Linked DNA regions of Sagittula sp. P11. The protein of the gene in region 2 interacts with the protein of the main gene of each other region in a pairwise test. Links are inferred from orthologs where the notes say so. Each region holds a gene or a part of one and is shown on either strand. Other genes may lie near its edges.

Region 1 (14,233 bases), 2.3 Mb from region 2 along the record:
AGGTCGCGGCTGGTGTCCGGTCTTCTGTCAGGTCCGCCCGGTTCGGAACCTTGCCGGGAGGCGCTTCGGTGTGCCGCGTTCAGCGCGGACATGTGTCACGTTCGTTGAACCGGGCCTGCGCCCTTCCGGGGGCCGACCGTCCCGGCCCGCAAGAACGCTTGCGGGGGGCAGGGGCGGTTCCGACCTCGTCAGAGGCTCTGGCCCTTCGGTCATCGAACGCGGTGCCGAGCGGTTGCCCGATCAGCAGCCGGTGCCGTGGACAACCACGCGCACCGTCTTCAGCAGGACGCGGAGGTCCGTGACGAAGGACAGGTCGCGCAGGTAGTCGGTGTCGAAACGGGCGCGCTCGGAGAAGCTCGACTCGTTGCGGACCGAGGTCTGCCAGAAACCGGTGATGCCGGGGCGCAGCGAGTAGTAGGCGGTGCCCGGGTAGATCTCGCGCTGGTTCAGCATCATCGGACGCGGACCGACCAGGGACATGTCGCCCACAAGCACGTTGAGGAGCTGCGGCAGCTCGTCGATCGAGGTCTTGCGGATGATCCGCCCGATCGCCGTGATCCGCGGGTCGCGGCGCAGCTTCTGGGTGAGATCCCATTCCATGCGCGCTTCGGGATTGGCGGCGAGGTAGGCGCTGAGCTGGGCGTCGGCGTCCGGCACCATGCTGCGCAGCTTCCACATGCGGAAGGTGCGGCCGTTCCGGCCGACCCGCTGCTGGCTGTAGAAGGGCCCGTGCCCGTCGAGCATGACGAGGCCGGCGAAGATCAGGGTGAGCAGGACGGCGGGCAGCGCGACCAGCAGGACCAGCGTAATATCGAGCGCGCGTTTCAGCACGTCGCGGTACGGGGTGGCCCCAATGTTGCAGAAAAGCGTTTCGTCAATGAGCGCTTCGAATTTCGCCGTCGGCAACGGCTGACGAATATGCAGTGTCATGATGACCTCCTGTGCGTCGTGAAAGACGGGGAGGCACACCGGCAGTGATCCAGTTTTTCGGCATAGCTTCGCTGTCGCGCAGAATGCGCGTTACACAACACCGGGCCGTTTCAGGCGACGGTCAGATTACCGATAACATTTCAAGGCAGATCGCAGCAGACGTACCTCAATACTCCCAAAGTGGAAGCACCAACCCCCAAGTGCCGTGGAAAGTGGAACTGGGCAGAAGTATGTCAGAACCACGCGACAAGGCTCTTATGCCCCCGGGCTAAAATCCGGTCAACAAACGCTTTTTCATACACTTTCTGGTTGATCTGGCTTGTTGGGAGGTGCCCGAAAACACCCGGAATTTCGCATGATTTCGTCTACACGATTAGGTTGCGTGGTATCCTAACGAGTATCATCGAAGTGGTATTTTTTGGGCCTTACGTCGCAAAAGGATAGGTCAAATTTCACGGACGAATATGACGCGATTGCGCGTCATCAGTTGACAATAATCCGGTCAATATATGCAGTTTTGCGATACTGTCATTCTGCTTTGCGGCGTGGAGGCAGGATGGATCGGGAAATCGTTTCCCGTTTGGAAACCTGACCCCGGGTAAAAGCCGGTCTGGGGGCCTGAAACGTGCTGATCGCACACAGTTGACCGAACACCCGTAACGCGCGCGTGATCGAGGGGTGTAAAACAATTCCCGGGAGAGCACTTTTGATCACGGAATGTTACAGAGGCCCGGAATGCGTGAGAATCGGTGCCCGAATCGCACCCGATCTCCGCCGCATTTCCGCCCGAATCTGCCCTTCGGCTGCCTTTTTCCCGGTTCCGCAGGGGCCAATTGTGGCAAGCCTCCGCCGGGGGCTGAGTTGAAAGACCTGTGGCCTGCGGATATGTCGTCCCAGACAGTTTCCACCGCGAGGGGCGCGCTGACATGGCCAATCACCTGCACCACGGCGATCTGCCTGACGACCTCGACCTCGGGCCGGTGGTGGCGATCGACTGCGAGACGATGGGCCTGCATCCCCACCGCGACCGGCTGTGTGTCGTGCAGCTGTCGGCGGGGGACGGGAATGCGCACCTCGTGCAGGTGGCGCGCGGCCAGACCGAGGCGCCCAACCTTGCCCGGCTGCTTGCGGACCCGGACGTGCTGAAGCTGTTCCACTTCGGGCGGTTCGACATCGCCGCCATGTACAATGCCTTCGGGGCGCTCGCCGCGCCGGTCTACTGCACCAAGATCGCCAGCCGGCTGGTACGCACCTACACCGACCGCCACGGGCTGAAGTCGCTGACCCAGGAACTGCTGGGCGTCGATATCTCGAAACAGCAGCAGTCGTCGGACTGGGGGGCGGAGACGCTGACCGACGCGCAGAAGGACTATGCCGCCTCGGACGTTCTGCACCTCCACCGGCTGCGCACCGTGCTGGACGCGATGCTGGAGCGCGAGGGCCGGACGGAGATCGCCCAGGCCTGTTTCGACTTCCTGCCGGCGCGGGCAAAGCTGGATCTGGCAGGCTGGCCCGATACGGACATCTTTGCCCATGTCTGAAACCGCATCTTCGCGAAAGTCTGACCGCCAGGCGCCCAAGCCCTGTGCCGCGTCCGCCGTGTGGCGCCGCCGCAGCGCGGGGGCCTGAGCCATGGCCCGGGCGAGCGGGGGCTATTCCCGCCTGATCGCGTGGCTCAAGATCCTCCTGCCGATCGCCGCGCTGGCGATGCTGTCGACGATCTTCCTTCTGGCCTCCGACCGGGAGGTGCTGGAGAACGTGCCCTTCGCCGAGGCGCTGCGGCAGGGCGAGACCGCCACCGAAGGGGTGTCCGACCCCTATTACTCCGGCACCACGCGCGACGGCGGCCTGCTGACCATGACGGCGCGCCGGGCCTGGCCGCTGGAGGATGGCGACATCCTGGCCGACCGGTACTCTGCCCGGATGCAGATGGAGGACGGGTCGGTCATCCAGCTCGACTCCAGCAAGGCGACGATGCGGGAGGGCGAACGGAAGGCCTACCTCGACGATGGCGTTCGCATTGAAAGCTCGCTGGGCTATGTGCTCACGACGAATGCGATGGTCAGTGCGCTCGACTCCGTGAACGCCGAAAGCCTCGGCCCGGTGGAGGGCAACGGACCGGCGGAAGAGCTGGAAGCGGGCCGCATGGTCATTGCCCCGGCGGACGAGGATGGCGCGGTGCAAATCCACTTCACCGGCGGCGTGAAGATGATATACCGGCCCGCAGACAAGGAAGTTGACGAATGACCAAGGCATTTTTCGCGGCGATCTGCATGGCCCTTATCCCGGCCATGACGCTGGCGCAGTCGCAGGTGTCTTTCGGCGGGGGCGGTCAGGACACCAGTGCACCGGTCGAGGTCACGGCGGATTCCCTGTCGGTGAACCAGTCGGACGGCACGGCGCTTTACACCGGCAACGTGGTGATCGTTCAGGGCGACATGCGTCTTGCCGCGCCGCGCGTGCTGGTGATCTATTCCGAAGAACGGTCCGAGATCACCCGGATGGAGGCGACCGGCGGCGTCATCGTGGTGCGCGGCGAGGAAGCCGCCGAAGGCGAACGCGCCGACTACAACATAGATGACGGCCAGATCGTCATGTCCGGCAACGTGCTGGTGACGCAGGGCGACAGTGCGATGACCTCGGAACGGATGGTGGTCAACCTCGAGGACGGCACGGCGCAGATGTCCGGCCGCGTGAAGACCGTGTTGCAGCAGGGCAGCCAGGACGGGGGCCAGTAACGCGGATGTCCCGACCTGACTTGCGACTGACCGAAGGCGACAGCGGCCTGCGTGTGAGCCACCTGCGCAAAGCCTACCGGAAGCGCGTGGTGATCCGCGACGTGACCATGCGGCTGGACCGGGGCGAGGTGGTCGCCCTTCTGGGCCCGAACGGGTCGGGGAAGACCACGTCCTTCTACGCCATCGCGGGGCTGGTGAACCCCGACGCGGGCGAAGTGCTGATCGACGGGCACGACGCCACCTACCTGCCGATGTACCGCCGCGCCCGGCTGGGCATCGGCTACCTGCCGCAGGAGATGTCGATCTTCCGGGGACTGAGTGTCGAGGACAACATCGGCGCGGTGCTGGATATCTCGGAGCCCGACACCCACAAGCGGCGCGAGCGGCTGGAGGAGCTGCTGGGGGAGTTTTCCATCGAGCACCTGCGCCGCGCGCCTGCGCTGGCGCTGTCGGGCGGCGAGCGCCGCCGGGTGGAGATCGCCCGCTGCCTTGCCGCCGATCCGAAGTACCTTCTGCTGGACGAACCCTTCGCCGGGGTGGACCCGATCAGCGTGGGCGATATCCGGCACCTGGTGGCGGACCTGAAGACGCGCGGCCTTGGCGTGCTGATCACCGACCACAACGTGCGCGATACGCTGGAACTGGTCGACCGGGCCTACATCCTGCACGACGGGCAGGTGCTGATGTCGGGGACCCCGGAAGAGGTGGTGCAGAACGAGAACGTGCGCCGCGTCTACCTGGGCGACAATTTTCGCCTTGTGTGACCCTGTGGCGTGCCGCGGCGCAGCATCCTTTGCCCCGTGCACGAAAAATTCGCAAATCCGGCGTATGAGCGTCGGCGGACGCCCGGATTTGAACCACTCTGTCACTCCGGTTTGCATTGACACACGAGGGGCTTTCCACCTCAAATGGCAACATGGTGCTCTGTATTGCGGCATGTCAGATCTTCCGACTCCCGGCTTTCCGGGTCGGTCGCGCGCTGACCGCATGCGGGCGCCTTTCCTGAACCGGCACCTTTCCGGCCGGGGGTATGGCGCCCCCGGAGGAAGTGTCTGGTGATAAGAGAGAAGGACGGATCATGCGTTACCAGATCACGGGCAAACAAATCGACATTGGCGAAGCTTTGCAGACCCACGTTCAGACCGAGCTTGGCTCGGTGCTGGAGAAGTATTCCCAGCGCCCGACCGACGCGACCGTGATTTTTTCCAAGGCGGCCCATGAGTACGTGTGCGAGGCCGTCGTCCACCTTTCGAGCGGGCTGAATGCAGCCGCGAAGGGCCATGCCACTGAAATCTATGCGGCGTTCGACGCCTGCACCGAGAAGATGGACAAGCAGCTGAGGCGCTACAAACGGCGTCTGAAGGACCACCACAAGGACCGTACGGAACCTGTTGAATTTCTCGGGGCCTCTTCGTATATCCTCGCGCACGATGGCGCAGACGACGCTGCCGAACCCGAAACGCTTCAGCCGATCATCGTGGCGGAGATGGAGACCAAGATTCCCTCCCTGTCCGTCGGTGAAGCCGTGATGCAGATGGAACTGGCCGGCGCCCCGGTGCTGGTGTTCCGGAACGAAAAGAAAGACGGAGTGAATGTCGTCTACCGGCGCGACGATGGCAACATCGGCTGGATCGATCCATGATCCGTATCCCGTGTTGACCGGTAACCGATTTTCTCCAGAGGCTGGATGATGAAGTTTAGCAATCTGCTGAAACCGGATGCCGTGAAGGTCATGGGCTCCTGTTCGTCGAAGAAGCGGCTGATGCACGACATCGCCGACCTCGCCGAAAGCGCCCATGGCCTGCATGCCCAGCGGGTCGTCGAAGCCCTGATGGAACGGGAATCGCTGGGGCCGACGGGTGTCGGCCACGGCGTCGCCCTGCCGCACGCTCGGGTGTCGGGCCTCGACGAGGTGCTGGGTGTGTTCATGTTGCTGGAACGGCCGATCGACTTCGACGCCGTCGACCGGCAGCCGGTGGATCTGGTGTTCTCGCTCTTCGCGCCGGAAGAGGCGGGGGTCGAACACCTGAAGGCGTTGGCGCTGGTGTCACGCACATTGCGGGACGCGGGGCTTTGCACGAAACTGCGCGCCAATCCCGACCCGGCCACGCTTTTCACGATCCTGACGGAGTTCGAGACGGTCAAGGCCGCCTGAGCCCGCGACTGCCGGCAGGACGGGACTCTGGCTTCGCCATTCGCCCGCCCGCCGGCCCTTCAACCCGAATGACCCATTGGCCCCAAGCTGCCTGATCGGCGGCCCGTGGAAACGTGGAATTCAGGTATTTGGACCAAGATGAAGGAGCAACCGTCCTGCCCTTCATCTTGGCGGAAATACCTCGGGGAGCGCGAGGGGCGGAGCCCCTCGTACCGCTGACGCCGAAGGCGTCAGCCCCAGGTATCGAAGCCGAACATCAGGTAGTCGCGCTGGTAGGCGTCCTGGGCGAGGGCTTCGATCTCCTCGTCGTAGATCTGGGCGAGGCCGAAGGGGGCCTTGTTCGGAACGGATTCGGGGTCCGGCGGGGCGGGGTGGCCGACCTGCATGGCGAGCGCGGGCAGGTAGTCGGCAGCTTCGGTTTCGCGGATGATCATGTCGGGCAGGGTGAAGTCGCCCATGCCCTGGATGGATTGCGCCTGCGTCGCCCAGTGACCGTCGACACGGACGGCGGTCTGGCCGGAGAGGTTGGCCTTCACCCAGCGCAGCCAGGCGGTGAAGGCTTCGCGGTGGGCGTTCACGTCATAGTCCGCGCCGGGTTCGCCTTCGGGGATCGGCAGGGCGTGCACGCGGCGGAGCGTCTGGCGGATGCCCTTGAAGCTGCCCTTGCCGGTGGAGAGGATCTTCGAGCAGAAGGCCTCGTGCGCGCGGGCGAGCGGGTGGCGGATCACGGTGAAGCTGCGGTGGCCGGGGCGTTCGCGTTTCCAGGCGCGCAGGCTGCCCTGGGTGAAGTCGCCGGTGAGCTGTCCGGGGTTCACGCCGTCGAGCGCCGCCATCCAGTCCGTCACCATGGTTTCCGGGCCTGAGCGGATCGGCATGTAGAGGAGCGGCGTCCTGGCGCAGGCGAGGTAGCCGGGCACGACCGGGCCGCGGCGCGGTTCGAAGTTGGGCGTCCGCGTCAGGTTGAAGCTGTCCTGCCGGGAGAGCGCCTTCTGCATCTCGTCGAAGTTCTCGACCTTTTCCGACAGCGGTTCGGGGTTCTGCCGTTTCAGCGCGGTGTTCAGGCTGTCGAGCTGCGCATTGCAGCCGAGCCAGCGCGCCAGCCCGTTCATCACAGCCACGTCCTGCAGGTCCTCGTAGGCGACGTAAAAGGCCGTCTGCGCCGTGGTCTGCAGGGCGTTCAGGAGTTTCACCTGGAAGGCCTGCAGCCCGTTCACATGCGCCTCGAACTCGCGCGCGTCGAAGCGGGCCTTCGCCTCCTTGCGCTTCTTAACGTTGGTCAGTTTCCACTGGCCGGTGGTGCGGGCGATCTTCCACGACACATAGCTGTCGACCGGGTTCCGGGTCAGCACGATCTTGGCGATCTTCGGGTCGGTCAGCAGGGTGTCGAGGATGCGCGGGTCGTGGTCGTGGAAGTAGCGGAAGCCGCCCAGCCCGCCGGGTGTCGCCATGCGGATCTGGGTCAGCAGGCATTCCGGGTCGCGGTCGCGTTCCGACTGCACGATGCCCAGCACGTCCGTGGCGTTGGGATAGCCGATGAAATGCGGGTTGAACGCCTCGCCAAAGCAGGACAGCCCGTCGAAGGCGTTGAGGTTGGCTTCGAGGAAATTCGAGCCGGTGCGCATTTCGGCGAAGACGACGAAGCAATCGAACTTGGGCATGGATTATTTCTTTACGAGGTAGGGTTTGCGCGTGGTGCCCCGGCTGTTGCGCGGGGCGGGATCGACGGGGAAATCGCCCATCAGGTAGGGGTGCATGCCCTGGTTCTTGAGGTTCTGCAGGAACTGGCCGAAGCCGGTCAGGTCTTCGAGCCTCGGCGCCTCGGCCAGTCGGCGCAGGGATTTCTGTCCGATCTCGTCGATGATGACCTGCAGCGGCTCCATCGGGCTTTCGATGAATTCGGCCATGGACCAGATGCGGATGCGGGCCTTCACGTCCGGGCTGCGCAGGGTGTCGAGCATCCGGCTTTCGACCTTCTGGAGGCGCGCGGCCTCCGCCCGGATGTCGGCGAAGTTGGCGTTGGACTTGAAGAGCGGCACGGCCCAGGCGCCGGAGATCACGGAGATCTGGGCGTTGGGGTCGCGCGACACCGGCCAGAGGATCTGCGGGTTGTCGCGGGGGCCGTACTGGAAGCACTGGCGTTCGCCGCGCGTGTTCCAGATCAGGTTGGTCAGGAAGGCGCGCGGGTTGGCGTCGCGCAGCCTGGCATTGTCGGAGAGGGCGCCGTTGATGAGCGTCTGGCCGCCGGTGAACTCTGCCCGTTCCGGGGCGTAGAGGTGGCCATGCACCTGCGCGCCGGTGGCACGCGCCAGCCATTGCTCGAAGTCGATGAACAGCTCGGAAAAGCCCTGGAAGACGGAGTACTTGCCCGCGGTCACGCCGTTTTCCCAGCCGTAGTTCGGGAAGCGCGACTGCATGTAGAGGCCGGGGCGCCCGCGGGTCCGGCGGTCCACCGCCTTGGCGAAGATGCGGTCGATCTTGCCCGGGTTGGGTTCCTGCCGAGACATGGCGCGGTTGGGATCGGTGAGGAAGGCGTCGTAAAGCCGGTCGGCGTGCGGCCAGATCTTGCGCGCCACGAAGCAGTCGGAGCGGCGCAGCAGTTGCAGGTGGTCGTCGTAGAAGATGTGCGGCTTGCCCTGGAAATCGAACTTCGACAGCGTGAGCGAGCGGCTTTCGATCTGTGTGGAATAGACCCGCGCGAGTGTCTGGAAGTAGCTCTCGTCCGGGATCCAGACGTGTTTGAAGTAGGCGTCGTAGCGCCGCCGCTCCGGATCGCCGAGGATGGCCGACAGCGTCTGCCGCGTGAGGCACCACCACTGAGAGCCCATGTGCGGGATGATGCCGTTGGGGATGTGGCGCTTGTAGCCGGTCATGCGCTGCAGTTCGACGAAGCTGTCGAAGAGCATCCGGTTCTTGCGCCAGGAGAAGGGGAAATGCAGCGTGAAGCGTTCGTGGTCGAGCCCGCCCACCGTCCACGGCACGTCGGCGGTCGTGGCGCTTTCGATGAAGTCGGTGCGGGGGCGTTCGGCGAGGTAGCTGGTCAGCTCTTCCACCGGGCGCAGCGGCAGGCAGGAGCCGGAGGCGAGGTAGACGTGGCGCACCTCCTCGAAGCTTTTCAGCATCAGCTCGGACGCGTCCTGCGAGGCGGCGACCAAGCCCCAGGTGCCCCATTCGCAGCGGTGGCGTTTCGAGAAGAGGATGCCCGGTGTCTGCGACAGGCGTTCGCGGAAGGCGTTGTAGCTGGCGCGGGGGACGGCGCTGTCGACGTGGATGACCACCGGGCAGCCGCCCTTGGCCCAGTGCAGCGCCACCTGTTCGGCCCGGTCGAAGGCGGTGTGGACCAGCATCACGATACCGACGCTCATGCCCAGTTCCCCTTGGACATGATGCCGAGGATCTCGAGCTGGCGCCAGTTGATGTACTTCTCCGACCACTTGCACCAGAGGTCGGGGTTCTCCTTCACCCCTTCGGCGTAGGCGATGTATTCGCGGGAGGCGCCGTAGTGCTGACGGCGCTCAAGCTCTTCCTCGGCCTTCTTCGAGAAGGTGTCGAGGAACTTGGTGTGCAGCAGCACGCCCGACGCCTTTTCGCCGCCCCATTCGTCGTAGATCAGGTTCAGCCCGCGCGGCAGCAGGTTGTGGGTGGAGGACATGTAGGCGTACTTGCGGTCCCAGCGGACCAGCGGGATCTTGTTGAGGGCGGGCGCGGCCTCCGGCATCTCGGTGAAGAACATGCGGGCGCGTGGGCCGCCCTGGATCCAGAGGTTGCCGAACTGCGGGTTCTTGGAGATCGTGTAGTTGCCGGCGTCAAACCAGTTCGCGATCTCCAGCGGGTCCTGCCCGGCGCTGTAGGGATAGAGGTCGATCCGCCCCTTGGGATACATGTCGAGCAGCATCGCCGAGAACGACTTGATCGACGAGGCATCGAGCCAGTCGGTCAGGGCGCGCAGGGGCCGGGTGTCGCAGAACGGGTATAGCAGAAGCTCGTCGGGATCGACGGTCAGGCACCAGTGGTCGTGCCCGTACTTCATCAGCAGCCAGTTCATCCAGTCCACGCCGAAGCGCGACCGCTTGTAGCTGGCGCGGGTGGTCCAGACCGACACGTCCGGCTGGCGGCGCAGGTAGTCGAGCGAGCCGTCGTCGCTGTCGTTGTCCACGAACAGGAAGTGGTTCACCCCCATCTCGCGGTAATACTGGAGGAAGTACGGCAGGCGCACGCCCTCGTTCCGCTGGGTGGAGAACAGCAGCAGGTCGGAGGGGCGGATGTCGGCTGTGCGGTCGGCGACGGGCCTCAGGTCGCGGCGTTTGCGGAACGCGCGAATACGGCAGCGTCGCCTCCGCAGCCGCAGCTTGTATGACTGCCAAGCACCCAACGTCTCTTGCCCTTCTCATCGGCCGGCGTCCCGGTCGAATGCCTCTGCTCCGGCTATCAGAGGTGCGTTAAGACTGCCTTGAAATGGTCGTCCCACGTCGGGGGCACCATGGGGGGCTGCGTCGCAACGCCTGCCTTGTGGTCTTGTGCCAGCTTCCTGATCGCCTCGATCCATAGATAACTGTCATTGACGTTCGCGTAAACGGGATAATCTCCCAGCACTTCGCGGAAGATAGGGAGGTCGTTGCAGATCACCGGCACGCCCATCGCAGCGGCCTCCAGCGGCGGCAGGCCGTAGCCTTCGGTGAAGGACGGGAAGAGCATCCCGGCAGAGCCCTTGACAAGCGAGAAGACCTCCGCATCGCCGAGGTTGTTGTACTCGAACACGCGGGGCGGTTTCTGGTCGAGGCGGGCAAAGACGTCCTCGCTCATCCAGCCGCGCCGTCCGATGATGACGAGATCGGCGTCGGGGATACGGTCCCAGATGTCCAGCAGCAGCCTGTGGTTCTTGCGGATCTCGATGGTGGAGAGGATCACGAAATAGGGGTTCTCGCCCGGCGGCGGGGCGGGTTTCACGTCGTGCACGGGCACGTCGATGCCCAGGTGCCCGGTCACGGTGCGCGGCGTGCGCGGGGCGGCACACCGCAGGACGTCGTCCTCCGTCACCTTCGAGTTGCACAGGATCACATCGGAATAGTCGATCATGCGGTCGAAGAAGTCGGCGAAGCGCTTGCCGTTGCGGTCGTCGCAGAACTGCGGCCAGTCGAGCGGGATGGTGTCGTGCAGCATGGTCGCGATCGTCGGCTGGATGGTGCGAAGCGCGTCGAGGAACCGGCGGGTGGCCGTGGTCAGGCCGACGTTGAAGTAATGCGTGCCCTTCGGCAGGTGACGCCCCAGCATCTTCGGAAGCCGGGTCGAGCGGCAGCGGGCCAGTGCAACGCGCCGCACGTCCGATTCCGCCGCCGCACGGTTTTCCGTGTACTTCCGGCGAAAGCGCGAAAGCAAGTCGGGACGGCCCCACCGGTTGTCCCGCACGCGGTCGCGCAGGTCGGCCATGCCCGCGCGGTCCAGAAGCAGATAGCCCACGGCGGTCCGCAAGATGGCGAAACACGGCACCGACGTGTCTTTGACGAAATAGTCGAGATAGGCGTATTCAACGCGGTCGACGCCGGTCAACCGGTCGCCGGCCCGCGAGACCAGGCGCGTCACCTCGAGGAGACGCGCCTGCCCGATTCCGTCATTTTTCATAGTGCCCGTTCCGGTGCCACCGCCACGCATCCGCGATCATCTGCGGCATGGTCGAGCGGTGGGCGACCCAGCCCAGTTCGTCCTGTGCGCGGACAGAGCCGGAGACCAGCTTTGTCGCATCACCGGCCCTGCGGGGGCCGTCGGAAGAGGGGACCTCGGCGTTGGTCACGGTGCCCGCGGCGGTGATGACCTCGCGCACGGAAAAGCCCTTGCCGGTGCCAAGGTTGAACACCCGGCTGCCTTTGCCGTCCTTGAGCCACTTCAGCCCCAGTACATGCGCATCCACGAGGTCGCAGACATGCACGTAGTCGCGGATGCAGGTGCCGTCCGGGGTGTCGTAGTCGGTGCCGTTCACCGTCAGCGCCGGGCGCTGGCCGTCGACGGCCTCGAGCATGACGGGGATCAGGTGGGTTTCGGGGCGGTGGTGTTCGCCGATCTCGCCCTCAGGATCGCCGCCCGCCACGTTGAAGTAGCGGAAGATGACGTGGCGCAGGCCGTACGCGGCGCCGAAGTCGCGCAGGATGTCCTCTACCGCGCGCTTCGACGCGCCGTAGGCGTTCAGCGGCTCCTGCGGGGTGCTTTCGTCGAGCACGACATTGTCGTGCTCGCCGTAGGTCGCGCAGGTGGAGGAGAACACGAAGTCGAGGCAGCCGGCGGCCACTGCCGCCTCGATCAGGGTCAGCGAACCGCAGACGTTGTTGCGCCAGTACATGCCGGGCTTTGCCATGGCCTCACCGACCTGGCTGAGCGCCGCGAAGTGCATGACGGCCACGGGTTCGTATTTGCGAAACACCTCGTCCAGACGGGCGCGGTCCATCAGGTCACCCTGTTCGAAGGGGCCGAACTTCACCGCGTCCTGCCAGCCGGTGACAAGATTGTCATATGTCACCGGCGTAAAGCCTGCAGCCTTCAGCGCCTTGCAGGCATGGCTGCCGATGTACCCGGCTCCGCCGGTAACCAGAACGTTCGTCACTGTCTTATTCGGCGGCCTTGCGGGTGGACATCAGTTCCTGGAGATAGCCTTCCAGCTCTTCGCGCAGGTCGTCGCGGGCAAGGCCGAAGGCGACGGTCGCCTGGAGGAAGCCCGCCTTGGAGCCGCAGTCGAAGCGCTGGCCGCGGAAGCGGAAGCCGTAGACGCCGCCGTCCTCCTTGCCGATCTCCTGCGCGATGGCGTCGGTAAGCTGGATCTCTCCGCCGGCGCCGGTCTGCTTCGCGTTCAGGTTCTTGAAGATCTGCGGTGACAGGATGTAGCGGCCGATGACGGCCAGGTTGGACGGTGCGTCCTTCGGTTCCGGCTTTTCGACCATCCCCTTCACCTTGACCATGGAACCCATGTCTTCCTCGACGTCGAGCACGCCGTAGGCCTTGGTCTTTTCCTGCGGGACTTCCATCGCCGCGACCATGTTGCCGCCGGTTTCCTCGTAGGCCTCGACCATCTGCTGGAGGCAGGGCTTTTCGGACGCGATGACGTCGTCGGGCAGCATGACCGCGAAGGGTTCGTTGCCGACCAGCTTGCGCGCGCACCAGATCGCGTGGCCGAGGCCGAGCGCCTTGTGCTGGCGGATATAGGCGATCTCGCCGGAGTCCATGTTGGTGGACTTCAGGATGCTCAGCAGCTCGTCCTTGCCCTTCCTCTTCAGCTCCTGTTCGAGCTGCGGGGCATGGTCGAAGTAGTCCTCGAGCGCGCCCTTGCCGCGCGAGGTGACGAAGATGAATTCCTTGATGCCTGCTGCACGCGCCTCATCGATGGCGTACTGGACCAGCGGACGGTCCACGAGCGTCATGATCTCCTTCGGCACGGACTTCGTCGCGGGCAGGAAGCGGGTTCCGAGGCCTGCAACCGGGAAAATTGCCTTGGTGACCTTTTTGGGCATCCGTATGCTCCTTTTTTGCTATCGGATGGTCATTTCGAAATCGGTGTCTTGAGGTTGACCGGACCTTCGCGTGCAACCAATGAAAACGCCAGCAGTTTGGTTCCAATTTATGGCACATTTAGTGGGGTGACGCCAATAAATGGGCACGTTAACCACGAACGTTTTGTGTCCGAAGCACTTCTGAGTCAACCCTGCGTTGAAAATTCCAGGCCTGCCAGATACGGCCTTTCCGGAGGCTTCGCCCGAACAGTCCGCCGGTCTGTTCCCAGACGCCGGACTCGGTAAAAGCCACGCGGTGATAACGGCTTCCGGGGCTCATTATATAGAGTGAAACGATGGCCCCTTCGGCGGCTTTCGCGGCGGCGGTCCTGCGCAGAGAGGCCGCCTGCCAGATGCGTCCGGACAGCCGGATGCGCGGCGCGCCGGGCCGCCCGGGATAGGGCAGGAAGCCCTGCGCGGCGCGGGGGATTTCCGGGCAGCGGTCGAGGATGCGCTCCGCGCCTTCTCGCCCGCCGCGCCGGAGTCCGCGCATCAGGCGCCGGACGTCCAGCGGATCGAGCGGCCCGCGCTGCATGTAGCCCAGAAGCCGCGCGCGCTGGTCCCCGACGAAGCGGTCCCATGCGGTGGCGCGTGCCTCTTTCGGGCAGTGCTTGCGCAGGAACGCCTGCTGCGAGGCGCCGATCTCCGTCAGGTCGCGCGGGGTCCGGTCGGGGGCGCGGCGGGCGCTTTCGGCAAAGCCGTGGTGCACCTGCGCCAGGGGCACGATGGCCGTCGCCAACCCGCGCCGCGCCAGCCGCAGGTTCAGGTCGGTTTCGTCGAGGTAGAAGCGGAACGCGGGATCGAAGCCGCCCATCCGGGCCAGCACGTCGCGGCGCAGCGCCATGTTGGTGCCCTCGGTCTTGATCGCGCGGTCGGGGGTA
Region 2 (14,393 bases):
GCCTTTCCGACATCCTGCCCGACATACCCGGCGAGGCGATCGCCGCGCTGCCGGAATACGCCTCGCTCTTCCCCGACAGCGACCTGCCGCGCTACGCCGCAGCCACCACGCCGCCCGACCCGTTCCTGCCCGCCGTCCCGCCGCGCGGGCTTGCCGGCGCGTCGAACGCCTGGGCCGCGGCGCCGGACCGCTCCGCCTCCCGCGGGACGCTGCTGGCCAACGACCCGCACCTCGGGCTGACCGCGCCGTCGGTCTGGTATCTCGCCCGGATGCAGCTCCAGTCCGGCGGGGTCATCGGCGGCTCGATCCCCGGCATCCCCGCGATCATGGTCGGCCGGTCCGAGCACATCGCCTTCGGCCTCACCTCCTCCTACCTCGACGACCAGGACCTGCACATCGAGCAGGTGAACCCCGACAATCCCGAAGAGGTGCTGACCCCCGAGGGCTACAAGCCCTTCCGCACCCGCAAGTCGATCATCGACATCAAGGACGAGGCGCCGATCACCATCACCCTGCGCTTCACCGAGAACGGCCCCGTCCTGCCCGGCTCGCAGTACGACCTCGAAACCATCACGCCGCCGGGGCATGTCGTCTCGCTCAACTGGACCGCGCTCTCGGCCGAGGACACCTCGATCTCCGCCGCCGTCGGCCTGATGATGGCGCAGGACGTCTCCGAGGCGATCGAGGTCTCGCGCGCCTATGTCGCCCCCTCGCAGAACCTCACCCTGATCGACGACACCACCGTCGCGATGAAGCTGGTGGGCCAGATGCCGCGCCGCGACCCCAATCATCAAAGCCAGGGCCGCCTGCCCTCGCCCGGCTGGATCGCGGCGAATCGCTGGCAGGGCGTGCTGCCCTATTCGCAGAACCCCGAATTCCTCGCCCCGCGCGGCGGCATCGTCGGCAACACCAACAACAAGACCGTCGACCGGCCCTTCCCCGACCACGTCTCCTTCGACTGGGGCGACAGCCAGCGCATCCAGCGCTGGAAGACGCTGATGCAGGGCCGCAAGGTGCACACCCGCGACAGCTTCATCGAGGCGCAGCTCGACACCGTGTCGCCCGCCGCCCGCACGCTCCTGCCGCTGATCGGCCGCGATCTCTGGTACACCACCGAGGCCGCCCCAGAAGGCACGCCCGAACGCCGCCGCCAGCGGGCGCTGGCGCTCCTCGCCGAATGGAACGGCGAGATGAACGAACACATGCCGGAACCGCTGATCTACGCCGCATGGCTGCGCGCGCTGCAGGAACGGCTGATCCGCGACAACCTCGGCCCGCTCGCCGACGAATACACCCACGTGGAGCCGCTCTTCATCGAGCGCGTCTTCCGCAACATCGACGGCGCGGCGTGGTGGTGCGACGTGATCCGCTCCGCCAAGATCGAAAGCTGCTCCGACATCGCACGGCTGGCGCTGGACGACGCGCTGATCTGGATCGACGAGACATACGGCACCCAGCTCGAGGCACTGCGCTGGGGCGACGCCCACGTGGCGATCCACCGCCACACGGTTCTGGGCGACATCCCCCTCGTGCGGACCTTCGTGAACATCCGCCAGAACACCTCCGGCGGCGACTTCACCCTGCAGCGCGGGCGCACCGCGGGCACCGGGCCCGAACCCTTCGCCAACGTGCACGCGGCGGGGTATCGCGGCGTCTACGACTTCGCCGATCCGGACAGCTCGGTCTTCATCATGTCGACCGGGCAGTCAGGCCACCCGCTCTCGCGCCACTACGACGACCTTGGGCAGCTCTGGCGGCGCGGCGAATACATCCCCATGTCGCTCGACATCAACCTCGCGCGCGCCGCGGCCACCGGCATCACCCGGCTCGTGAAGCCGTGATCTCCCCGGCGGAGGCGGAGCCCGGGGCCGCAGCCGCGCTCAGGGCCATGGGCCTGCGTGACACCCTCCGGCCGCTCCGCCCGGACGCCCCGCCGGGACAGGCGCAGCTCTTCCGCGCAGGCGCATTGCTGATAAAGGTCTACAGCCCCGAGGCCGCCGACCGCGCGCTGCGGCAGGCCACCCGGCAACAGGCTCTGGCAGAGGCGATGGCCGACGGCCCGCACCGCGTGCCCCCGGTGCTGTATGCCGAAGACGCCACCCTCGTGATGCCATGGATCGACGGGACCGACCTCGCCACGCTGCACGGCAGGGGCACCGACACCGGCACGCTTGCCGGTCGCTGGCTCGACCGCTTCCACGGGCTCAGCCGCCGCCGCTTTCCCTTCCGCCCGACGGGCCACGTCAACTGGCTCGACCGGCTGGTCGGGCAGGCGCAGGCGGGCGACCGTACCATCCCCGACCTGCCCGCCTTCACCGACGCCGTCCGCCGGACGCAGGCCATGGCCGACGCCGCGCGCAAACAGAAGGCCACCCGCGCCGTCACCCACCGCGACATGACGCTCTCGAACCTCCTGCACGACGGCAGCGTCACATGGGGCATCGACGTGGAGAACACGCGCGAGGACGAGCCGCTGCGCGATCTCTTCACCCTCGCGCTCGACCTCGCCACCCTGCCCGTCCCGCGCGGCCCCGGCACGCTGGTCGCGGCCTACGGCGACACGCACACCGCGCCGCCGGTGCATGCCTTCCTGCAACGCTGCTTCTGTCACTGGGTCTGGGCCAACACGCCGCCCGCGCCTTCCCGCAGGCAGGCGGCCAGGCTGGCCGCCGCGCGCAGCCACCTCGAGACCGGGCAGCCGGTCTTCACGCAAGTGCCGGGGGCCGGTGCGGCATTTTCGTAGGGTGGGCGTTCCGGCCCCGCGGGCCGGGTTGGCCACCATCCCCCGCCGCGCCCGATTGCCGCGTTAACCACGTTTTCCCACGCCCGGGGGCAAAAGGTTACCAACCGGCCGGTTCGGACCCCCGAAACGGCCGGTTCACCCCTTACAGGCCGGAAACCTTGCTGAAAAAACCGGAAATCGTTGTGGGGCTGCCGGGGCTGTCCCACAAGACCTGCCCGTTGCATCGCCGCCGCGCGGCGTCTTAACCCCGCCGCGCGCACCGTTAAGCATGGCAGGGTTAACGCCTAGAGCTGACCGAAACGCGCCCGGTCCCGCGCCGACCATGTCACGGTCACCTCGTAGCCGTCGTCGGTCTGGTGCTCTTCCTCGACCAGCCCCTTCTCGAACAGCCACGCCCGCTTGCGCCCCTCGTCGAAGCCAAGCGTCAGCGCATCCGTCCGACGCTCTTCGCCAAGCGCCTCCGTCACCGCGTCGAGGAAACCGTCCAGCCCCTCTCCGGTCACGGCCGAGACCGCGAAAATGCTCTTGTCCCGGTCCGCGCGGGCTTCGGTCGCGACTTTAACGTCGCCCTCCAACCTGTCGATCTTGTTCCACAATTCGATCTGCGGCGTATCCTCGTCGACGCCCAGCCCGGTGAGGATCGTCCTCACGTCCTCGGCCTGCGCCTCGGTCTCCGGATGGGAGATGTCGCGCACATGCACGATCACATCGGCGGCCAGGACCTCCTCCAGCGTGGCCCGGAAGGCCGCCACCAGTTCGGTCGGCAGATCGCTGATGAAACCCACCGTGTCCGACAGGATCACATCTGCGCCCGTGGGCAGGCGCACCGCCCGCATGGTCGGGTCGAGCGTGGCGAAAAGCATGTCCTTCGCCATCACCTCTGCACCCGTCAAACGGTTGAAAAGGGTGGATTTTCCGGCGTTCGTATAGCCCACCAGCGCGACGATCGGATAAGGCACCTTGGCCCGCGCCTTGCGGTGCAGCTCACGGGTTTTGACCACCTTGTCGAGCTGCCTACGCAGCCGCACCAGCTGCTCGTCGATGGCCCTCCGGTCCGCCTCGATCTGCGTCTCGCCCGGACCGCCGACGAATCCCAGCCCGCCCCGCTGCCGTTCGAGGTGGGTCCAGGCCCTGACCAGCCGCGTCCGCTGGTAGCTCAGCGCCGCCATCTCGACCTGCAGCACACCTTCCCGCGTCGCCGCGCGGTCGCTGAAGATCTCGAGGATCAGACCCGTCCGGTCCAGCAGCTTGACCTTCCACTCGCGTTCAAGGTTACGCTGCTGCACGGGCGTCACCGGGCCGTCGACCAGCACCAGCTCCACCTCGTTTTCGAGGATCAACTCCTTGAGTTCGCTGATCTTTCCCGAACCGAACAGCATGCCGGGATGCGGGTCGCGCAAGGGCACGACTGTTTCCCCCACGACCTCCAGGTCGGGGAGCGCGCGCGCCAGCGACACCGCCTCCTCCAGCGCCATTTCGGGATCGCGACGCCGGTCCGGAGTACGGATGTTCGGATGCAGAACCCAGGCGCGGGTCACATGAGGGTCATGTTCCCTCAGTTGTCTTCCCCGTCGTAGAGGTTGATCGGCTGACCCGGCATGATCGTGGAGATCGCGTGCTTGTACACAAGCTGCGACTGCCCGTCCCGGCGCAGCAGGACGCAGAAGTTGTCGAACCAGGTGATGACACCCTGCAACTTCACGCCGTTGATCAGGAACACCGTCACCGGCACCTTCGTCTTGCGAACGTGGTTGAGGAATGCGTCCTGAAGGTTCTGTCTGTCGGAAGCCATTGGTTTGCCTTTGTTCTTGCCTTTGGCCCGTCCCTCGGGGCCGCCCACACCTTCGGGAGTATGCGTTGCCACCTCCGGAGTTTCCAGACGCAATTTCAAGGTTTTTCGCACCCGCGGTGCCTCTGTGTCATCCACGCCAACTCTCCGGGCTGAGCATCACGATCACGGCCAGCAGTTCAAGCCGGCCAAGCACCATCGCACCGCACAGGATAACCTTTGCATGCCACGCATGGGCGCCGAGGTCTATGGCCGTCGATGGCGCAACGTCAATCAGCGGGCCGGTGTTGGCCAGAGTGGCAATCGTCAGCACCGTGGCCTGCTCGAAGTCCAGCCCGTAAAGCCCGAGGATCATTGTCAAAAGCGACAAGGTGACAGCGAAGAGCATGAAGAAGACCCAGGCGATGAAGGCGCCCTCCCGCCGCATCCTCCGCCCCAGAAGCCCGGCCCCGCCGACGGAGGACGGGTGCACCAGCCGCTCGATCTCGCGCTGGCCGTTGAGGTAGAGCGCATAGACCCGCAGAAGCTTCACGCCCCCTGCGGTCGTCGCCACGCCGCCACCCAGCAACGCCAGCCCCATCAGGATGATCCCCGGCGTCGACAGGCCCGACCAGTCCTGCGCCGTGGCCCATTCCGAGCTGAGAAAACCGTTTGTCGTCAGGAAGCTGGCCGCGGTGAACAGCCCGCCCCACAGCGCCTTGAGCCCTGCCAGCGCGTTCTGTTCGTCGCCGATTTCCAACGCCGCCGACCAATGCCGCGCAAACAGCACCAGCGGGACGACGACGATGATCAGCAGACCCAGCCGGAATTCCGCGTCGTAATACAACCCCCGCTCGTTCCGCGTGTCGGAGGAGAACGTCTGCCGCGACAAGGCGAAGGCGAGGAACAGGAACAGGATCGCCTCGCCCCAGATGCCGCTCGGCGCATTCTCGACGCCGCCGATGGGGGATATGCCCGAGGTCGACATCACCGACATGGCATGCGTCAGCGCCACCAGCGGCGGATCGCCCGCCACCAGCAGCATCACCGCCAGCGCCATGGTCAGCCCGATGTAGAGCGGCACAAGCGCCTCGACGCTGCGCATCAGACGGTGGCCGGGGTTCGACGTCGTGCTGCGTGCCACCCCCGGCAGGATCGCCTGCCCCGGTTCGCCCGCCGCCGTCACCTCGAACCCACCCAGTGCCAGCGGTGCCAGGATGGCGGAGGCCGCGACCCACATCAGCATCCCGCCCAGCCAGCCGACCTGCGCACGCCACAGGTGCTCCGGGCCGGACAGGCGCGTCGGGTCGAACAGGGTGGCGCCGGTGGTCGTGAAGCTCGACACCATCTCGAAGTAGGCGCTGTCGAATGTGGTCGTGCGCACCGCCTCGTAGAAGGGCACAGCCATCATCAGCGGCAGCAGAAGGAACCCCGCGGCCAGCGCAAGCAACTGACGCATGGCACTTTTGTTGTGCTCGCGGTTGGACATCGCGACGGCGATCAGCGTGGTCAGCACCAGCCCGATGATCGCCGCGTAGAAGAAGCTGCGGGAATCGTGGAATTCCTCGATCGCCAGCGCGTAGGCTGCGGGCAGGAACATCGACACCGAGGTCAGCCCCATCAGCAACAGGAACAACGGCAGGCGCAGCAGCACGGTCATGCGCCGGTCTCCGCCGGGCGCCGTTCGGACGGATGTGCTGCGCGGCCGGTCATGGGCTCAGAAGAAGTCGATGGAGACCTGCAGAAGGCGTTCGACCTCCGGCACGTCGCCCGACAGGCTGAAGAGCACGATCTGGTCGCCGTCCTCGATCCGCAGCCCGCCGGTGGGTTTGACCACCTTGTCGCCCTTGCGAACCGCCCCCACCAGCACACCTTCGGGGAAGTCGATGTCGCGGATCATGGCGCCGGCGATGGGCGAGGTCGAGAGAACTTCCGCCTCGATCACCTCCGCCTCCGCATCGCCGATGGAGTAGACAGCGCGCACCTTGCCGTGCCGGATATGGCGCAGGATCGACGACACGGTGGTGGAGCGCGGGTTGATGTAGGCGTCGATGCCGAGCGGCTCCATCAGCGGCACCAGCGTCGGGTCGTTGATGAGGGCGATCACCATGGGACAACCCGCGGCCTTGGCGCGCACTGCCGCCAGCAGGTTCACCTTGTCGTCGTCGGTCACGCAGAGCGCGGCGTCGGCGCGTTCGATCCCGGCCTCGGACAGCAGCGCCCGGTCGAGCCCGTCGCCGTGCAGGACGATGGTCCGTTCCAGTTCCTCGGCGGCGCGTTCGGCCTGCTTGCGGTCACGCTCAATGACCTTGGCGCGGATGCGTTCGGTCTTGTTCTCAAGCCGCCGCGCCACCGCAAGGCCGACGTTTCCGCCGCCGACGATCACGACGCGTTCCTGCTTGCGGTAGGTCTTGCCGAAGATCTCCAGCGCGCGGCCAATGTCGTCGGCGTGCACCATGACATAGGCGCTGTCCCCGGCGAAAAGTTGGTCGCCGCTTTCGGGTGCGAACAGCGTGCCCTCGCGGCGTATTCCGACCACGACCGCCCGCAGGGTCGAGAACAGGTCGGTCAGCTGCCGCAGCGGCGTGTTGATGACCGGCGACTCCGGGTCGATGGACAGCCCCATGAGCTGGGCCTGACCATCGAGGAACTTCTCCGTATCGAAGGCGACCGGTGCCGCAAGCCGCTGCAGCGCCGCCTCCGCCACTTCGCGTTCGGGCGAGATCACCACGTCGATGGGCATGTGATCGCGCCGGTAAAGATCGGAGTAGATGGCGGTCAGGTAGCTTTCGGCACGCAGGCGCGCGATCTTGCGCGGCACGGCAAAGACCGAATGCGCCACCTGGCAGGTCACCATGTTGACCTCGTCCGAGTGGGTCGCGGCGATCACCATGTCGGCGTCGCGTGCACCGGCACGGTCCAGCACATCGGGGTAGGAGGCGAAACCGGCGATGCCCTGCACGTCGAGCGAATCCGTCGCGCGGCGCACGAGATCGGGGTTGCTGTCCACCACGGTCACATCGTTTCGCTCACCGGACAGGTGCCGCGCGATCTGCCAACCGACCTGGCCCGCCCCACAGATGATGACCTTCATGGCCCGACCTCACAGGTTTTCCACCGGCATGACACGCACACGACACCTCGTCAACGTCTTGGGCGTGTGGCGCGGCGGCCGGTTCCCGCACCGATCCATCAGTGCCCGGACCGCCGCGAACGCGATCACCGTCCTTCGGCGACCCGTGCCTGCCATTCTCGTTTCCAGGCAAAGACTTCCTCGCGGGAATCCCAGTGGTAGCGCGGGTCTTCGAGCGTCTTGCTCCACCACAGCCGGCCCATGCCCTGCCGCCACGGGTCAAGAACGATGCCCTGCTCGAAACTCGCGCCCTTAGCCGAGACGATCAGCACCGAATGCTCCAGCGAGATGTTGCGCGAATTGGCGATGGCACGGTGCAGGTCGATGGTCTGCAGGTCCAGCCGCCACATGGCGCGCTGCAGGTCGTCAGCCCAGTCCTTGCACAGCCCGCGCGGCTTCAGCCCGTGGTTCACCTTCATGTTGTGGATCAGCGGGGGATCGACGACATCCCATTCCTTTGCCCAGACCAGCGGTTCCCGCACCGCGACCTCGGCCACGCGCTGCGCCTCTGCCGGGTCGATGCCCGGTCCGAGCGCGAGGATGTCCCGCTTGAGCGACTCGATCTTCGCCGCCTCGGCCGATTGCGTCGCGGCAAAGTTCATCGCCTCCGCCGGCACACGCTGGTCCGTGGGCATGCCACACCCGGCCAGCCCCATGCTCAGCAGGCACAGGCCCGCCACCAAAGTCCGTTTCATCACTGCCTCGTCTGCCTCTTCCGCGCGCCGCTCAGGACGCTTCCGACATGCGGTCCTCGTCCACGCGCGCCACACGCCCGCCGGACTTGGCCGAGGTCACCACGCCGAGAGACTTCAGCTTCCGGTGCAGCGCCGACCGCTCCATACCGACAAACGACGCCGTGCGCGAGATGTTCCCGCCGAAACGGTTGATCTGGGTCAGCAGGTATTCGCGCTCGAAAGCCTCGCGCGCCTCGCGCAGCGGCAGCGTCGCCAGCGTGCCCGAAAGCACCACGCGGCCCTCGCCATCTTCGCCCGGCACGCTTTCCTGCGGTAGCTCGCGCGCCTCGATGGGGCCGTGCCCGTCGCCGAGGATCAGAACCCGCTCAACCAGGTTCTTCAGCTGGCGGACGTTGCCCGGCCAGGTCATCGTCTGCATGAGCGCGATGGCGTCCTCGGTCAGTTCGCGCAGCGGCAAGCCCTGCGTCAGGTTGCAGCCCTCGATGAAGTGCCGCGCCAGCACCGGGATGTCCTCGCGCCGCTCTGCCAGCGACGGCACCGCGATCGGCACCACGTTCAGACGGTGGTACAGTTCCTCGCGGAACCGGCCCATGGCGATTTCCTCTTGCAGGTCGCGATTGGTCGAGGAGATCACCCGCAGGTCCACCCGCACCTTGTCGTTGCCGCCGACGCGCTGGAACTGCTGGTCGACCAGCACGCGCAGGATCTTGGATTGTGTTCCGACAGGCATGTCCGCGACCTCGTCGAAATAGACGACGCCGCCGTGTGCCTGTTCCAGCAGCCCGGGCTCGATCCCGCGCTTGGCGCTTTCGCGACCGAAGAGCATGGCCTCCATCATCTCCGGCTCGACGCCCGCGCAGTTCACCGTGACGAAGGGCGCCTGCGCGCGGTTCGAATTGGCGTGGATGTAGCGCGCGGCCACTTCCTTGCCGCACCCCGCGGGGCCGGTCAGCATCACGCGGCCGTTCGACTTCGTCACCTTCTCGAGCTGCGACACCAGCGTGCGGAACGACGCGCTTTCGCCGATCATCTCCGCCTGCCGCACCTCGCCGCGCTTGAGCTGCTGGTTCTCGCGGCGCAGCATGGACGCCTCCATCGCGCGGCGGATCACGACCAGCAACTGGTCGATGTTGAACGGCTTCTCGATGAAGTCGTAGGCGCCCTGCTTGATCGCCGCCACGGCGATCTCGATATTGCCGTGACCGGAGATGATCACGACCGGGATGTCGGGGTTGTCGCGCTTGACGGTCTTGAGGATGTCGATCCCGTCCATCTTGCTGTCCTTCAGCCAGATGTCGAGGATCAGGAGCGCGGGCGGCTCGGAGTTGATTTCAGCCATGGCATCGTTCGAGTTGCCTGCCAGCCGGGTTGTATAGCCCTCGTCCTCGAGGATATCCCCGATCAGCTCGCGGATGTCACGCTCGTCGTCGACAATCAGGATGTCGCTCATGCCGTCTTCTCCATGTTTTCGTTATTGAATTCCGGTTGCGGCTGCTCTGCCGCGGGTCTCAGCGGCAGCCGGACGACCGCCATCGCGCCACGGTGGGCGCCATCCGAAAACGGCGGTGCATCTTCCAGATGCAGCGTGCCGCCATGTTCCTCGATGATCTTCTTGACGATGGGCAGGCCAAGGCCCGTGCCCTCGTTGCGGGTGGTGACGTAGGGCTCAAACAGGCGCGCGCGGTCCTCAGGCAGGCCGATGCCGTTGTCCATGATGCGGATCACCGCGTCGTTGCCGTCGATCTCGCCCTCGACGCGGATCTCCGGCCTGTAGCCCTCCGGCGCGCCCTTCTGGATCAGGCTTTCCGTGGCCTCGCCCGCGTTCTTGATCAGGTTGGTGAAGGCCTGCCCGATCATGCCCGCGTCAAGTTCCGACGGCATCTTCTGCCTCGGAAGATCGGTGCGGAAGGTCACGTTCGGCTGGCCGCTGTCCTGCAGCAGGATCGCCCCGCGCAGCAGGTCGCCCAGGTCCTCCGGTCGCCGCTCCGGCTCCGGCATGCGCGCGAACTTGGAGAATTCGTCGACGATCCGCCGCAGGCCGTCGGTCTGCCGGACGATCACGCCGGTCATCTCCTCCAGCTTCTCGGCGTCGGCCTCGTCCAGCTGGCGGGCGAACTTGCGCTTGATCCGTTCCGCCGAAAGCTGGATCGGGGTGAGCGGGTTCTTGATCTCGTGCGCGATGCGCCGCGCCACGTCGCCCCAGGCCGCCATCCGCTGCGCGCTGACAAGGTCGGTCACGTCGTCGAAGGCAACCACGTACCCTTCGAGCGAGCCGTCGGCACGACGGCGCGTGGAGAGGCGCACCAGCAGATGTTCCAGCCGACCTTCGCGGATGACCTTGACCTCCTGCTGAACGACCTCCCGGCCCTCGTTGCGCAGGCGGTCGAACACCTCGCCGAATTCCGGCACGGCCACCATGATCGGATCGGCACGATGGGTTTCGTGCCAGCCCAGCAACCGTTCGGCCGAGCGGTTCACGAAGGCCACGGTCCCGTCCGGATCGAGACCGACGACACCCGAGGTGACGGAGGTCAGCACGGAGTCGAACAGCCGTTGCCGCCGCTCGATCTGGCGCGTGTTCTCCAGCAATGTCTCGCGCTGCGCCTTGAGCTGGCGGGTCATCTGGTTGAACAGGCGCCCGAGCATCGAAATCTCGTCGTCGGTCTCCTCCTCGATCACCTGCACGTCGAGGTCGCCCTTGCCGACCTGCTGCGCCGCCCCCGCCAGACGCCCCACCGGGCGCGACAGCCGTTCCGCGAACCAAAGGCCCGCCCATGTCGCGGCGAGGATCAGCAGCACCGCAAAACCGAGATACAGCATGGCGAAGTCGAACAGCCGCCTGCCCCGCTCGCTTTCCTGCTGCTGGTAGAAGCGCGCGGTCTCCTGCGTTTCGTCCAGCAGGTTCAGGATCGCACCGTCGACCTCGCGGCTGATGTAGAGGTAGCGGTCCACGAAGGCGGCAAGCGGCACCAGCGCGCGCAGTTCGTTGTTGTCGTAATCCGGGATGATCGCGACCCCGGTTTCCTCCGCCTCCGCGAAGTCGGAGACCCGAGGTTCCTCGTAATTGAACAGGTAGGAGCGTTCGCCCCGCGCCCGTATCTCTCCGGCGCCGTCGATCACGTAGGCCTCGCGCAGGCCCCGCTGGATGCGCCCCTGCCCCTGCCCCAGCAACCGCCGCAGCGCCCCGTCATCGATCATGAAGGCGGCGCGGCGGCTGGAATCGAGGAACTCCGCCAAGGCCTCCGCATCCTGCACGAGGCCCTCGCGGCTTTGTTCGTCATAGGCTTCGGCCGCGGCGCGCGACGCGCTCACCACGTTCTGCACGCGGGTGGAGAACCACGTCTCCAAGCCGATGTTGATGGTCAGCACCGCGAAGACGGCAACCGTGATCGTCGGCAGAAGCGCCATCATCACGAAGGCGGTGGTCAACCTCAGGTGCAGTCGCGACCCCGCCGATTGCGCCCGCCGGGCCGACACCATCCGGCTGACCCGCATCAGCACGAGCGCCGCCAGAAGCAGGACGTAGACCAGGTCGGCCAGCAGCACCATGCGCAGGCTGGATGTCGACGAGCCCTGGTCCAGCGGGCCAAGCACGAGGAACGTGGAAAACGCGAGGATCGGCCCAAGCGCCACAAGCAGGAAGGTCATCAGGTTCGAAAACCAGCGACGCCGCCTCAGCCGAATGAGCAGTGCCCATGTCGGCGACCGGAACGTGATACGTGCCCGCGTGGCCACAGCCAACCCTCGTCAATGTAGCGCAGCCCGCCTCTTTCTAGAGGTCATCACAACGCAAACCGCCATATCTGGTGACCTTCTCACCCCATGACGCAGCGTTAACGCGGATCATGGCGACGGGGTCACACCTATGTGGTCTTTTTACATCAACTTTCGGCGGCGTGTCACGCGAATATCCAGATCCGTGATCTTCTTGCGCAAAGTATTGCGGTTTATTCCCAGAAGGTCGGCGCATTTCGCCTGATTCCCCCCGGTTGCCTCAAGGGCAATCTCGATCAGCGGGGCCTCGACCTCGCGGATGATACGCCCGTGCAGACCCGGCGGCGGCAGCATCGCGCCATGCAGGTCGAAATACCGGCGCAGGTGGCGTGCGACGGATTCGCCCAGCTTGTCGCTGTCGCCCCCGCGCAGCACAGGTCCGGTTTCCGGCTGGTTGCCCAGAACCGCCTCGACCTCTGCCCTTGTGATCTCTTCGGACCGCGAGGTCAGCGACAGCCGCCGCACAGCGTTCTCGAGCTGGCGCACGTTGCCCGGCCAGGAATACACCCGGAACAGGTCCGCCGCGCCTTCGGACAGCCAGCGCTTCGACGCGCCTTCACGCTCCGCCCGCGCAAGGAAGTGGTCGGTCAGGAGCGAGATGTCCTCAACCCGCTCCCGCAGCGAAGGCACAGCGATGGCCGCGCCGTCGAGGCGGTAGAACAGGTCCTGCCGCACCTTGCCGCCCTCGATCAGCGACTGCGGGTCCATCTGGCTGGAGGCGAGGAAGCGCGGCACGTGATCGCCAGGCACATCCATCATGCGCACGATCCGGGCCTGGATCTCGTCCGGGACATCGGCGATCTCGTCGATCAGCAGCGTCCCGCCCTTCACCCGCGCCAGCACCCGCGCCGGACCGTCGAGGTCCTGCAGGTCGCCCGCCGTCACGGTGACGAAGGGCAGCGTCCGCCGGTCGGAAAAATCGTGCAGCGCCTTCGCGATCAGCGACTTTCCCGTGCCGCTTTCGCCGGTGATCAACACCGGGAGGTCGGTGTTCATCACCTTGGCGACAAGCCGGTAGAGCGCCTGCATCGCCGGGGTCTTGCCCACCAGCGGCAGCTCGTCCGGCTCGTCGGCGCCGACCACCGTCTCTTCTCGCCGGGGCGCGCGGTTGCGGTTCTCCAGCGCCTTGGCCGTGCGCTTCATCAGGTCCGGCAGGTCGAAGGGTTTGGGCAGGTAGTCGTAGGCTTCCGCCTCCGCCGCCTGGATCGCCGTCATGATGGTGTTCTGCGCCGAGATCACGATCACCGGCAGGCCAGGCCGATCCTCGGAAATCTTCGGCAGCATCTCGAGCCCGTTTCCGTCGGGCATCATGACGTCGGAGATCACCACATCCCCCTTGCCCTCGCCGACCCACCGCATGAGCGTGGTCAGCGAAGAGGTTGCGTGCACCTTGCAGCCCGCGCGCGTCAGCGCCTGGGTCAGCACGGTGCGGATCGTGCGGTCGTCGTCAGCGACAAGAACGGTGCCGTCCATCACTTGGTCTCCTTCTTCGCCCGGGGGGCCCGGGGCAGCGAAATGCGAAAGACCGTGCGGCCGGGGACGGAGTCCACCGAGATCCAGCCGTCGTGGTCCGAAATGATCTTCGACACCAGCGCGAGGCCAAGCCCCGTGCCGTTCTCCTTGCCCGAAACGAAGGGATCGAAGATGTCGCCCTTGATCGCCTCAGGCAGGCCGGGACCATCGTCGATGATCTCGATCTGCAGGGGCAGCGTCTGGCCGGAGCCGTCGGCGCGCCGCAGGCGGAAGCTGTGTTCGTAATAGGTGTGCAGCGTGATGTGGCCGCCGTTGATCGGATCGGCCGCCTCGGAGGCGTTCTTCACGAGATTCAGCACCACCTGCAGCAGTTGGTCCGGATCGCCCCAGGCCATCGGAAGCGAGGGGTCGTATTCCTCGTGGATGCGCATGTGCGCACCGAACCCCAGCAGCGCCGATCTGCGAGCGCGGTCCAGAACATCGTGGATGTTCACCTCGCGCCGGTCGGGCGCCGAGAGGTTGCCGAACTGTTCGACCTGCTCCAGCAGTTTCACGATCCGCCGCGTCTCGGCGACGATAAGGTCCGTGAATTCAAGGTCTTCCTTGGGCAAGTTCATGCTGAGAAGCTGGGCCGCGCCGGTGATCCCCGCCAGCGGGTTCTTGATCTCGTGGGCCAGCATCTCTGCCATGCCGATGGCGGACTTCGCGGCGGATTTCACCGAATGGCTCTGCGTCATCCGCCCGGCCAGCTCGCGCGGTGAGATCAGCATGACCATCCAGCCCTCCCGCCCCTGAAGCGGCGCGATC

What was found.
Region 1: the proteins of trkA (region 2) and CDO87_RS11255 interact in binary tests that used the Escherichia coli proteins (3 or more experiments, as listed by UniProt). The link is inferred for Sagittula sp. P11 from one-to-one orthologs.

Annotation. Positions count from the first base shown.
Region 1 is NZ_CP021913.1:2,315,393-2,329,625, forward strand. What follows is about bases 4,350-7,090. They hold CDO87_RS11255 (PTS sugar transporter subunit IIA), read left to right. Parts: upstream 4,350-5,358; coding sequence 5,359-5,823; downstream 5,824-7,090. Other genes in these bases: lptB (LPS export ABC transporter ATP-binding protein), read left to right, coding at 4,350-4,432; hpf (ribosome hibernation-promoting factor, HPF/YfiA family), read left to right, coding at 4,747-5,310; CDO87_RS11260 (nodulation protein NodH), read right to left, coding at 6,054-7,090. Outside these bases: CDO87_RS11225 (sugar transferase), read right to left, coding at 241-930; CDO87_RS11230 (ribonuclease D), read left to right, coding at 1,857-2,471; CDO87_RS11235 (hypothetical protein), read left to right, coding at 2,563-3,177; lipopolysaccharide transport periplasmic protein LptA, read left to right, coding at 3,174-3,668; more of lptB, read left to right, coding at 3,674-4,349; more of CDO87_RS11260, read right to left, coding at 7,091-7,481; CDO87_RS11265 (beta-1,6-N-acetylglucosaminyltransferase), read right to left, coding at 7,485-9,185; CDO87_RS11270 (glycosyltransferase family 2 protein), read right to left, coding at 9,182-10,192; CDO87_RS11275 (glycosyltransferase family 1 protein), read right to left, coding at 10,249-11,439; UDP-glucose 4-epimerase GalE, read right to left, coding at 11,429-12,412; UTP--glucose-1-phosphate uridylyltransferase GalU, read right to left, coding at 12,417-13,313; CDO87_RS11290 (glycosyltransferase family 2 protein), read right to left, coding at 13,462-14,233. UniProt on the Escherichia coli protein: Seems to have a role in regulating nitrogen assimilation.
Region 2 is NZ_CP021913.1:4,569,198-4,583,590, forward strand. The notes cover bases 5,418-8,318. They hold trkA (Trk system potassium transporter TrkA), read right to left. Parts: upstream 7,606-8,318; coding sequence 6,229-7,605; downstream 5,418-6,228. Other genes in these bases: CDO87_RS21815 (TrkH family potassium uptake protein), read right to left, coding at 5,418-6,171; CDO87_RS21825 (hypothetical protein), read right to left, coding at 7,731-8,318. In the rest of the region: CDO87_RS21795 (penicillin acylase family protein), read left to right, coding at 1-1,841; CDO87_RS21800 (aminoglycoside phosphotransferase family protein), read left to right, coding at 1,838-2,743; GTPase HflX, read right to left, coding at 3,028-4,281; RNA chaperone Hfq, read right to left, coding at 4,299-4,535; more of CDO87_RS21815, read right to left, coding at 4,663-5,417; more of CDO87_RS21825, read right to left, coding at 8,319-8,339; CDO87_RS21830 (sigma-54 dependent transcriptional regulator), read right to left, coding at 8,371-9,789; CDO87_RS21835 (PAS domain-containing sensor histidine kinase), read right to left, coding at 9,786-11,987; CDO87_RS21840 (response regulator), read right to left, coding at 12,216-13,586; CDO87_RS21845 (nitrogen regulation protein NR(II)), read right to left, coding at 13,586-14,393. UniProt on the Escherichia coli protein: Part of the constitutive potassium transport systems TrkG and TrkH. May regulate the transport activity of TrkG and TrkH systems. Binds to NAD(+) and NADH.